3 regions of the Pelotomaculum isophthalicicum JI genome follow, and region 1 is predicted to be linked to each of the others. Evidence: riboswitches for the same ligand, from Rfam matches in the RefSeq annotation. Region 1 holds a riboswitch; each other region holds the start of a gene.
The links. A riboswitch is a leader RNA that binds a small molecule or an ion and turns the genes downstream of it on or off. The one in region 1 is predicted to bind cyclic di-GMP.
Positions count from the first base shown of each region.

Region 2: another riboswitch for cyclic di-GMP. It lies ahead of L7E55_RS04740 (S-layer homology domain-containing protein); the one in region 1 lies ahead of L7E55_RS09030 (HD-GYP domain-containing protein).
Region 3: another riboswitch for cyclic di-GMP. It lies ahead of L7E55_RS01425 (response regulator); the one in region 1 lies ahead of L7E55_RS09030 (HD-GYP domain-containing protein).

Region 1 covers NZ_JAKOAV010000014.1:79,426-82,709, forward strand. The annotation lists gene L7E55_RS09020 (helix-turn-helix domain-containing protein) at 1-437, shown strand, start outside; cyclic di-GMP riboswitch class I at 1,010-1,093, shown strand; gene L7E55_RS09030 (HD-GYP domain-containing protein) at 1,570-2,139, shown strand; gene L7E55_RS09035 (ATP-binding protein) at 2,333-3,284, shown strand, end outside.
Region 2 covers NZ_JAKOAV010000006.1:28,665-31,948, forward strand. The annotation lists gene L7E55_RS04735 (fibronectin type III domain-containing protein) at 298-591, opposite strand; gene L7E55_RS04740 (S-layer homology domain-containing protein) at 543-1,604, opposite strand; cyclic di-GMP riboswitch class I at 1,711-1,795, opposite strand; gene L7E55_RS04745 (Mrp/NBP35 family ATP-binding protein) at 2,096-2,932, opposite strand.
Region 3 covers NZ_JAKOAV010000002.1:28,933-32,216, reverse strand. The annotation lists gene L7E55_RS01430 (response regulator) at 310-690, shown strand; gene L7E55_RS01425 (response regulator) at 1,152-1,550, opposite strand; cyclic di-GMP riboswitch class I at 1,694-1,776, opposite strand; gene L7E55_RS01420 (potassium channel family protein) at 1,950-2,963, shown strand; gene L7E55_RS01415 (hypothetical protein) at 2,994-3,254, shown strand.

The DNA.
Region 1 (3,284 bases):
AATGTTTGCCTGCTTTATTATCAAGACTTAAGGAATTCATGATTGAAATTGATAATAAGATGCCTGGTTCTGAAATTATCGTAAAGGCGCTCAGCGTTGAGTTGTGCCATTTAATCATTAGAAGCATATTTAATATTAATTGTAAAAGAGACCGGATAAAATACCGATTTGAAATAGACAAAACTATTGATTATATGCATTCTAATCTATGGCGAAAGATATCCGTTGAGCGGTTGGCGGGGATAGCCAACATGTCCCCGTCATATTATGCGAGAATTTTTAAAAGAGAGACCGGTCTGACTCCGATTAATTATTTAAATAACATAAGTTATGCAGTTACAGGAAAACAGCACCAATTCCATAACAACAAAAATGGTTGTGAAGGCCAAAATTTTTCGATGAACCTTGAAAACCGATCGCCAGTTGTGTCAAAATAGACTTGGATTTGTTGCTCGTAACAGCAAATCCGATGGCTGGCGTTGAATAAGTACCCGACCATTTCACGGTGGGAGAGGGCTTCTTCGGCGCCTTCTTTATTCAGATTCATTTTTGTATCACCCGTATCGACAATGATGGCAAAAAAATACCATCCATTTCGATTATTGGGCGATTTTAAAAATGGTACTTATTTACTGTAAGTGCATAACTACTGGCCTGTTAAAACAGTTGAAAACTCACGAATTTGCTTTTCAGGCTTACGATCCAATGGCCCTTTCAAAACACAGGCAACGACATTGGCTTGGTGTGCATCCAAGCCGGCACAACATGTACGTATTGCATCCAAATTAACATCCTTCCTTTCTAAGCAGGGCACAACCGCCTGATCATCTGAAATTTGATGGGTGTGCTCGTGGCAACAACATATTGTACTCAAGCCGGATGGCAGTGCAACCCGCGCCGAGACATCTGCCGTAGTCAGCCTCTTCCTGAATGTACAGCCAGGATAATGGTCCTATTATTAAGACTTAGGTCCTATTGACACTGGGACCGTCGAAAGATACAATGTGTTAAAAGAAAAAGGTAAACCCAGTCGAAAGATGGGGACGCAAAGCCACGGGTCTAAAGCGAAAGCTATGACAGCCGGGTTGCCGTGAATATTTTTTAATTGAGACACTACCTTTCACGGCAAGGTAGTTTTTCGTTTTTATATAGTGCGTTAGTACTATAGCAATGTCGTCTTGGTGCTAAATTAACGGAATTTTGGTTTTGATTAAGGCTATGAATGAGTAATTTTATAGTATTTTGAAATTACGGGTGAAAAGTCATGGATCTTAGTTGCCAGACATATTCCAGAAAAATGGCTTGGTTCGGAATTACCCCCCGGAACAACATTGTTTCAATCATGTATAAAATAGCACTATGCAAATCTATAAGAACATATGTTCTGGGGGGGGGGGGGGTGATATTTCAAAATTTACCATAATTATGCGTATATGCAATACTCTGCTTATATCCTCTCTTTATGCCAACCACTTTAAGCGCGCTGGATACCGCGCACCTCCACTTATTACTGTAGCCACGCCACAAATTTTCCTCCATTAAAAATATTGTCCCGAGGTGTCTTCAAATTTGAAGTTGACGTTTATTCGTGTTGCCGAAACCTTACTCAAGGTAATCGAAGCACGCGACGCAAGTTGTGCGGCTCACTCACGAAAGGTCGCGCTACTCGCCAAAATTATCTCCGGGGAAATGGGCATGACTTTAAAAATGCAAGAATACCTATACTTGGCCGGCTTGTTCCACGACATTGGCAAGGTCGGAATAAAGGACTCATATCTGTCAAAGCCGGGAAAGTTAAGCCCTGCCGAATGGGTTGAAATAAAAAAGCATCCGGTTATTGGCTGCGAGATAATCAAGACGATCCCGGGTTCGCAAGATATCAGCCTGATGGTGCTTTATCACCATGAACGGTACGACGGGAAGGGTTATCCTGCTGGTTTGCAAGGTGAAGCCATCCCCCTGGGAGCACGTATTTTAGCCGTGGTGGACGCATTCGATGCGATGGTTGCAGATCGGATTTACCGCCCGAAGCTGGAGCGGGAGGCAGCTATTGCTGAACTAATGCGTTGCTCCGGAAGTCATTTCGATCCGTCCGTCGTGGAAGTATTTTGCCGGGTCTTACCTGGAATAAAAGTGTAGCTTAAAAGAGATCGTTTATATGGGAAGCTCCCCTGTCTATAAAATTCGATGCATTTCCTGTGCTGGTTGATAATCACGTATCAGGCGATTTGCTTTTACCCTTATGTGGTTTTATATAAAGTTTTCGATTTCTCCATGTTTAACTCATTGTAGCTGCTGTAAGTTTGTTTTGGTTGTGGTGGTGGAGTAAAAAGTGCAGAAATGTCAAATTTGTAGCCAACAATATCCTGATCGCCCGTGTCAGAAGTGCCCGGACTTCATTGGCGGAGGGGAGATGCGCCATGAGTTGCACCAGCCGATACCCGTGACGCTGGAAGCGCCGGACGGCTTGAAATATCCAGCCGAAATTTTGGTTCTGAACCCGATCGAGCTGGGATTGAGGACAAAAGCACCCCTGCAGGGCCAGTATACCATCCGGTTGCTTGATCAACTGATGCTGGAAGTAAGGCCGGTGGTAATAAGGGGTAAAGGTGATACTCACCCTTTCGATATTTTTGTTGTTCAACGTGCGGGAGAGACCTCATCACGCCTGGGCGGAGAAGTCTACCGCCTGCTTACCAGCACCACCGGACAATTCATTGAAGAAATCAGCCAACAGATGCCCGACCATCTTAAGGAATTGGTGCGTCAACGTTTAATGGCGGAAGTGGAAAAGTCGGAACTAATCAATGCCATGCGTTTAGGCCGGGTGCTGAAATATGAGCGCGGCAGGTTTCGACATCTTTCCGGACAGACAGACATGGACTTGCCTATGGAAGAAGTACGATCCTTGATGCATGAGGTGGTCAGATTGGGTAACCATCGGAGAGAGGTTATCATCAGCGCCGAGGGCGGGCGAGTGTTGGATCTGCACGGCATTCCTTTTGATTATCAAAGCGGCGGCCTGCTGGCTTTCGATATAACCGACATTATCGAGAAGGAAAGAAAAATCCACCGCCAGCAAATACAGGCATACCGGGAAGCCATGGCGGCGGTAACCGGCGGACGTTTCAACCTGGTCAGCCGGGAGGAAGCGAAAAATTTTATTGTAAAAGAACGGATACTGCTGCATTCCTATCTCAAGGAGCCAAAGGACATAGCTTTAGCCCGGTTGTCGTTAAAGAAAGTGTTATCCGCCATCCCATCTTCCAGGCATTACCATGTCC
Region 2 (3,284 bases), on a different contig from region 1:
TTGTTTTAGTACCACATATTGTATTGCGCAACGGGCATATTTTATCAGACATTTTTGCAACCTCCTCACATGAAATTTTTTAGTCGAGATAACTGATCAACTTCTCCAACGACGGTCGAAAATCCTACTTATGATCATTTCCGAATCAATAATTGACATAAGCTCCTCCGGAGTAAGATAAAGGCAAAAAAAGATATTGGAGTCAATTGCTACTCTCAATATCTTCGTGTGCTTCATTGCCTATTGTTGCATGTCGTTCGACATGCTAGAGAATTTGTTTTGCCCGCCCTGTTAGATCTAGGGTGTCTTTTTTGTTTTTACTCTTGCAGTTGGCCCGCTATTGCTCCAGTTACCAGCTGCGTCACCCGCTTCAATACTGAATGTATACGATGCGTTTTTTGTCAAGCCGGAAACGGTATAACTATATGTGCCCGCCGGTATGTCGGCAATCTTTACCCCGTTCTTATACAATCTGTAGCCGGTCACCGATACGTTGTCCGTCGCTCCCGACCAACTCAGAGTTACACTGTTTATAGTAATAACTACAATTCGTAACCGGTTACAGCAACATTGTCCGCCGCCCCGGACCAGGTCAGGGTTACGCTGTTAGAGGTGATATTCGATGACGTTATCACGCCGTCGGCCCATGTTGGCGCCTGGTTGTCCGACGTTTTCGCCGTCGTTACTGTTGTTGTCAACTCGCTGCTCCGGTTGCCTGCCCCGTCAAGCGCTTTGACGCTGAACTCGTAAGAGGTGTCCGGCGCCAGACCTGCAACTGTGTAGCTGTACGTGCTCCCTGACACGCTGTCAAATTGGACACCGTCTTTATACAACTCATAGCCGGTAACCAGCGCATTGTCTGTCGCACCGAACCAGTTCAGGGTCAACCCGTTCTCCGTGATATTCGAAGGCAAGAGCGCGCCCCCGATTGCCCATACAGGCGCTTGGGTATCCGGCAGCGAAGTCGTTGTAACTTCTATAGCCGGCCCATCGCTGCTCAAATTGCCTGCCGCGTCGCGTGCCTCTATGGTGAAGCTGTAACTTGTCCCAGGCGTTAGGCCGGTAACATTATCGGCAATATCAACGTTCTTATAAGTAAGGGTTCCCCCGGAAATTCTGAGTAGCAAAGCGATTGCCTCTGCGCGAGTGACGGGTTCTTCAGGTTTAGATGTTCCGTCCTCATAACCATAAAGCAAGCCGGCTTTTTCCGCCGCTTGAATTGTCCCAAAAGCCCAGTGGCCGGTCGGCACGTCACTGAAAACAGGTTGTCCGCCAGACTGCTCTGGCAGTCCTTTCGTTAAGACTAAGATTTTTGCAGCCTCAGCGCGGGTGAGGCTGTCCGCCGGCCGGAAGGTGCCGTCAGGGAATCCGTTGATAATGCCTTTTGCGGCAAGGTAATGGACAGAGGGAAGCAGCTGTTTGTCGTTATCCAAGTCTCTAAAGTCGGTTTTTACCGCTTGGACAGCGGGCTCTCCCATTTGCTGTATTGAAGTCTCAACCGCAATTGCCGGTTTTAGACCAAAGGCAAAAACACCTAAAACTAAGAGAAAGGCACAAAACACAAACTTATATTGTTTTTCCCCCCGCGTCGGAAAACGAACCATGAGTCCCTCCATAATAAGCATTTCTCATGCGGCAGTACATTCCCATAACAATCAAAAAACCCGTTTGCAAACTCGGGTTTTTATAGCACTAACGAAATTTTGTTATCGTGGCAACCCGGCTATCATAGTACACTTACCTTAGACCCGTGGCTTTGCGCAGAATCCTTTCGGAAACTATGCCAAATATGAAGTTTACATATTTTTGCGATAAGCTAAATAAATATTTTATCAAACCAATATAAGATACTGTCATATGACTATATTTGACATAATACTCAATTTCAATAGGAAATAGTTCCTATTTTTTAATGGGTCCAAAGACCTATTAACGAATCTTTAACACCGACTCAACTTGAATAAGCGGCAAATACCGGGCCTCATTAATAAGCCCGGCTGCATTTGCCATCAAAATTAACCTTATATATATTTTGCAGTAAAATTTACTTATGGTTAACCTATTCTTTCCATACCCTCCCATAGATTAATACGTTCTATTGAACTACCTTTTCAGGGATTAGATTTTTAAAAAGATTACTGTTATATTCTTCAATCTTGCCTTGATCGCAAAGATTTGAAAGGTGCGGGTCAATAGGCAAACCACCGATAAACGGAACCTCGAATTTTTCAGATATTTCTTTGCCCCGGCTAGGGCCAAACAGCTCAAATTCTTCGCCGCAATGAGGGCAAACGGCACGACTCATATTTTCAACCAGACCAAGAATGGGAATATTCATGTATTGGGCCATCTTAATTGCCTTGCTCACAATCATTACGGCAAGGTCTTGTGGTGAAGATACAACGATAAGCCCGTTGAGAGGCAGGGATTGCATTACAGTCAAAGGCACATCACCAGTGCCAGGCGGCAAATCGACAAAAAGGTAATCAAGGTCACCCCAGGCGACATCAGTCCAAAACTGCTTGACCGTACCGGCAATTACCGGCCCTCGCCAAATAACCGGGTCATCTTCATTGTGGGTCAATAAGTTTAGTGACATGACTTTTATACCTTTATCGGTATCTAAAGGTAACAGCGCGAAGCCGGTGCTTTTCGCCATACCCTTAACGCCAAACATCTTCGGCAGGCTTGGACCGGTGATGTCCGCGTCCAGCACTCCTACCGAATAGCCCTTTTTTTTAGCCTCACAGGCAAGTAGAGATGTCACTGAAGATTTTCCCACACCACCTTTTCCACTCATTACAGCAATAACATTCTCAATATGGCTTAATTCGTTTACAGGCAATTTCTGAATGCCGCTTTTGCCTTCATGACCACATCCGCCATGACCGCATCCGCCGTTTTTTTCAACTTCATCATTATTTTGCTGCATTATTTACATCCTCCTGATAGTAAAGTTTAAAATAGTTATTACATTGAGTATACATTAAACCATGTTATGGTCAATGTTTCACAATCATATATACAACACAACCTCATCATTGTCAACGATATTACCATACCAATTTTAAGTAAATCTAAATGGACCGATTTAAGTTACCTCAATATTTACCCATAATTATTTGCAAAGAATTTCACCGGTACAACTACCTGTGAGCCGAATCATTCTCTTTTTCATCATAGACTGCTGATTCCAAACTCCTAAACATTATAGTTCCTACCCGCACAAATAATCAATAATTATATCCAAATATCTTAGTATAAATTTATAAATTATTTTAAAT
Region 3 (3,284 bases), on a different contig from region 1:
GTTATATATGCAGGTATCTAAAATTGTATAAACGAAAAGCGCCGGCTTTACGCCGTCGCTTTTCATCATTATCAATGGGTCTCTTTGTGTGTGTAAAGAACCCTTCTCGGATAAGGTATCTCAATGCCTGCCTGCGCCAAGGCATATATAAACCGCCGCGCAGTTCATAGTTTCTCTATATCCTGCCGCAAAACTAAATGTTTATAAAAAATAATAAAAAATAACAAAGGTAACAAGATCCGACAATTTTCGAAGGAAACGTGTGGTAATATTACAATACTGTACTTGATAATTTCTGGAGGGATTGATATGGCACTGGTTATGGTAATGGAAGATGAACCCAACATTGCCCTGGTTCTTGAGATTGCGCTAACTGAAGAAGGTAATGAAGTGATTACATTGCCGAATGGTTTGTTGGGACTTGAACGGTTAAAACAAAAACCTGCGCCTGAAATTATCTTTGTCGATCTGAACATGCCTATTTTAAGCGGGCGGACTGTAATAGAAAAAATTAATGCCGACCCCAATCTCAGGCATATACCGGTAGTCATCTTGTCGGGATGTATGCCGGACTTGGATAATGCGCCGCCGCGTGAAAGTTATCGGGCGCTGCTCAGTAAACCTTTTGATTTGGATGAAGTAATCAATATGGTAAATGTATTGAGCGCGGGTAAACAACAGGCAGTATAAATAAGCGGCCTTTTGAGAATTAATTTAAAGAGCGAGTGAGTACGACGAAATTTGCAAAATATGTCTTGACTATACAAACACTTGTTTGCTATAATGGCACCAGAACACACATTCGAGGAGGTCAACCAGGTGTCCGTTTATACATGCAGCCAATGCACTCCTGAAAGCATAGTCCGGGGCAATAGCATCTTCGACGTTTGCTGTCACAAAAAGTTAAAGAATAATATGCGCAGGCATATCTTAAAGAACGATTTTTTATACGGCACTATTTTATGGTTTGGGGTAATTTTCACTTTGACAGAAATTTATTTATGGCGTGTCGGGTATTGATGGTGAGATAACGGCAGTCATTCAGTTGGTGTGGAGTTCACGAGTTGTTATTTGGCAATACTAACCACAGGCAAACATATTTATGCTGAACATAACGCAATTTAGGATAGAGCCGAACCTAATTAAGTAAGTTAAAGCGCATTCTTTTTTTCTTCTTTTTTTAACAAGATCCCCCTGACTAGATGGCTGATATCTTCTAGTTCAAAAGGTTTTGCAATGTAGTATTGTTTAGGGTTTTTCTTTTTTTCCTTTAATACTGTGTCCAGTTCCGTATATGCCGTCATCAGTACTACCGGCACCTCCGGCGCCAGCTTCCCGATTTCTTCCAGGGTCTCGATGCCGTTCATGCCCGGCATTTTAATATCCAGTAGGATTAATGCCGGCCTTCCCGCGCGGACTTTCCGAAGCCCCTCCTCACCGCTGGAAGCGGTTTCAACCACATAACCCTCTTCACTGAATAACTCGTGTAATAGAGCACAGATCCCTTTATTGTCATCAACGATAAGAAGATAATGGGCATTTTGTTTCATGATCTATATCCCACCTATGCAGTTTTATCCGTAAAGATATCTGTGGCTTATAATAGGGTCTTTCCTCGATGCCTGTCTGTATTGTCGGAGATAAAAAAACCACCTTGCCGTGAAATAAGGTGGTTACGTATTTAAGTAATATTCACGGTAGTTCGGTCATCATTGCTATAGCCTTAGACCAGGAACTTTACGTCTCAGTCTTTCAACAGGTTTGGCTTTTTCTTCATTATTGAATGTATTATAAAATGAGCCCTAACGATTGTAAATGGGACGAAGGTCCTAAGGCGGGACCTTCGTCCCATGTCTAGGTCTTTTGTCCCTATATGCAGGAAACAAGCAAGGAATCCGCATGATGGTGTAGAATTTATTAATATTCGAGTGCCTGAGAGGAGTTTTTTTTTGATATCGTTACGATCAATTATCTATGCTTTTGTTGTGCTGGTAACGGTTTTGGGTGTTGTGATTCTCAGCCTGATGAAGATTGAAGACATGTCCTTTATTGACGCCTTTTGGCTTTCCATTATCAGCATATCAACAGTTGGGTTCGGTGATATTGTGCCTAAAACCGTAGGCGGCCGTTTGATCGTTATGGTGCTGGTGATCGGCGGGATAGGTCTTTTTACTTATCTTTACAGCACAATTTTCGGCGGTATAGTGGAAGGACATATTAAAGATGTCTGGGGGAAGAGAAAAATGACTAAGAAAATAAACGGATTAAAAAACCATATTATCGTATGCGGCGCGGGCCGGGTGGGTTTGGCGGTAATAAGTGAACTCCTGGAAGATAAACAGGACTTTGTAGTAATTGAGAAAGATCAAGACAGGTTGCAGGAGTTGACAAAGCTTGGCCATACTGAAAATATTTTATTTATTAGTGACAACGCTACAGAGGAGCGGGTGCTTTTAGCGGCCGGGTTGGAGCGGGCCGGCGGGGTTATCACCACTCTTGCCGATGACGCCGCTAATTTAATGATTGTGATTACCTGCAAAGACTTGAATCCTGCCGCCAGGGTGGTAGCACGCGCCGACCGGATAGAGTCCATCGCCAGAATGAAAAAAGTCGGAGCGGAAACTGTTATATGTCCTTCAATTATGGCAGGTAATTGGATGGCTATGACTTTGTTGAAACCGGCTAGCGTTACTTTTATGCAATCGCTGGTTGACGAAGTCGGCCTCGAATTGGGTGAATTGGTATTAAACGAAACATCGCCGCTTGCGGGAAAGGAGTTGAGAGAATCACGCCTGCGGGAAAATCACGATGCCACCCTGCTGGCCATAAAAAGGGGGGAGCGGCATATCATCAATCCCCGGCCATCTGAGATTCTGCTGCCGGGAGACCTTTTAATTCTAAGCGGTCCGCCTGATATCACGGCAGTGCTGACAAAGGTTGTTTCAGGAAATGATATTCTATGATCAGTAAATTGTGTGAAGGAGTTGGGGTTAGTGTTACTGTTGAAGCTGGGATTTGTGTTCGTCTTGATTGTTTTGCTGCTAATTTTGGGGATTGTATTAATGGTTTTTTTATTTATCAGAAACCGGTTTCGCCGTTGGCGTCATAATTCGTATATTGGACACCACGGGAGGGGCTGGCATCATAGTCACTCATCATGGGATGATGATGATTTTGACCAGTACAGTGAAGATGCCGGCAGCGACGGATGGAGCGACTCCGGTGGGGACAGCGGGGATTCCGGCAGCGATTAGGTTTGGTTTGTTTCAAGCCGGCTGTGCGGC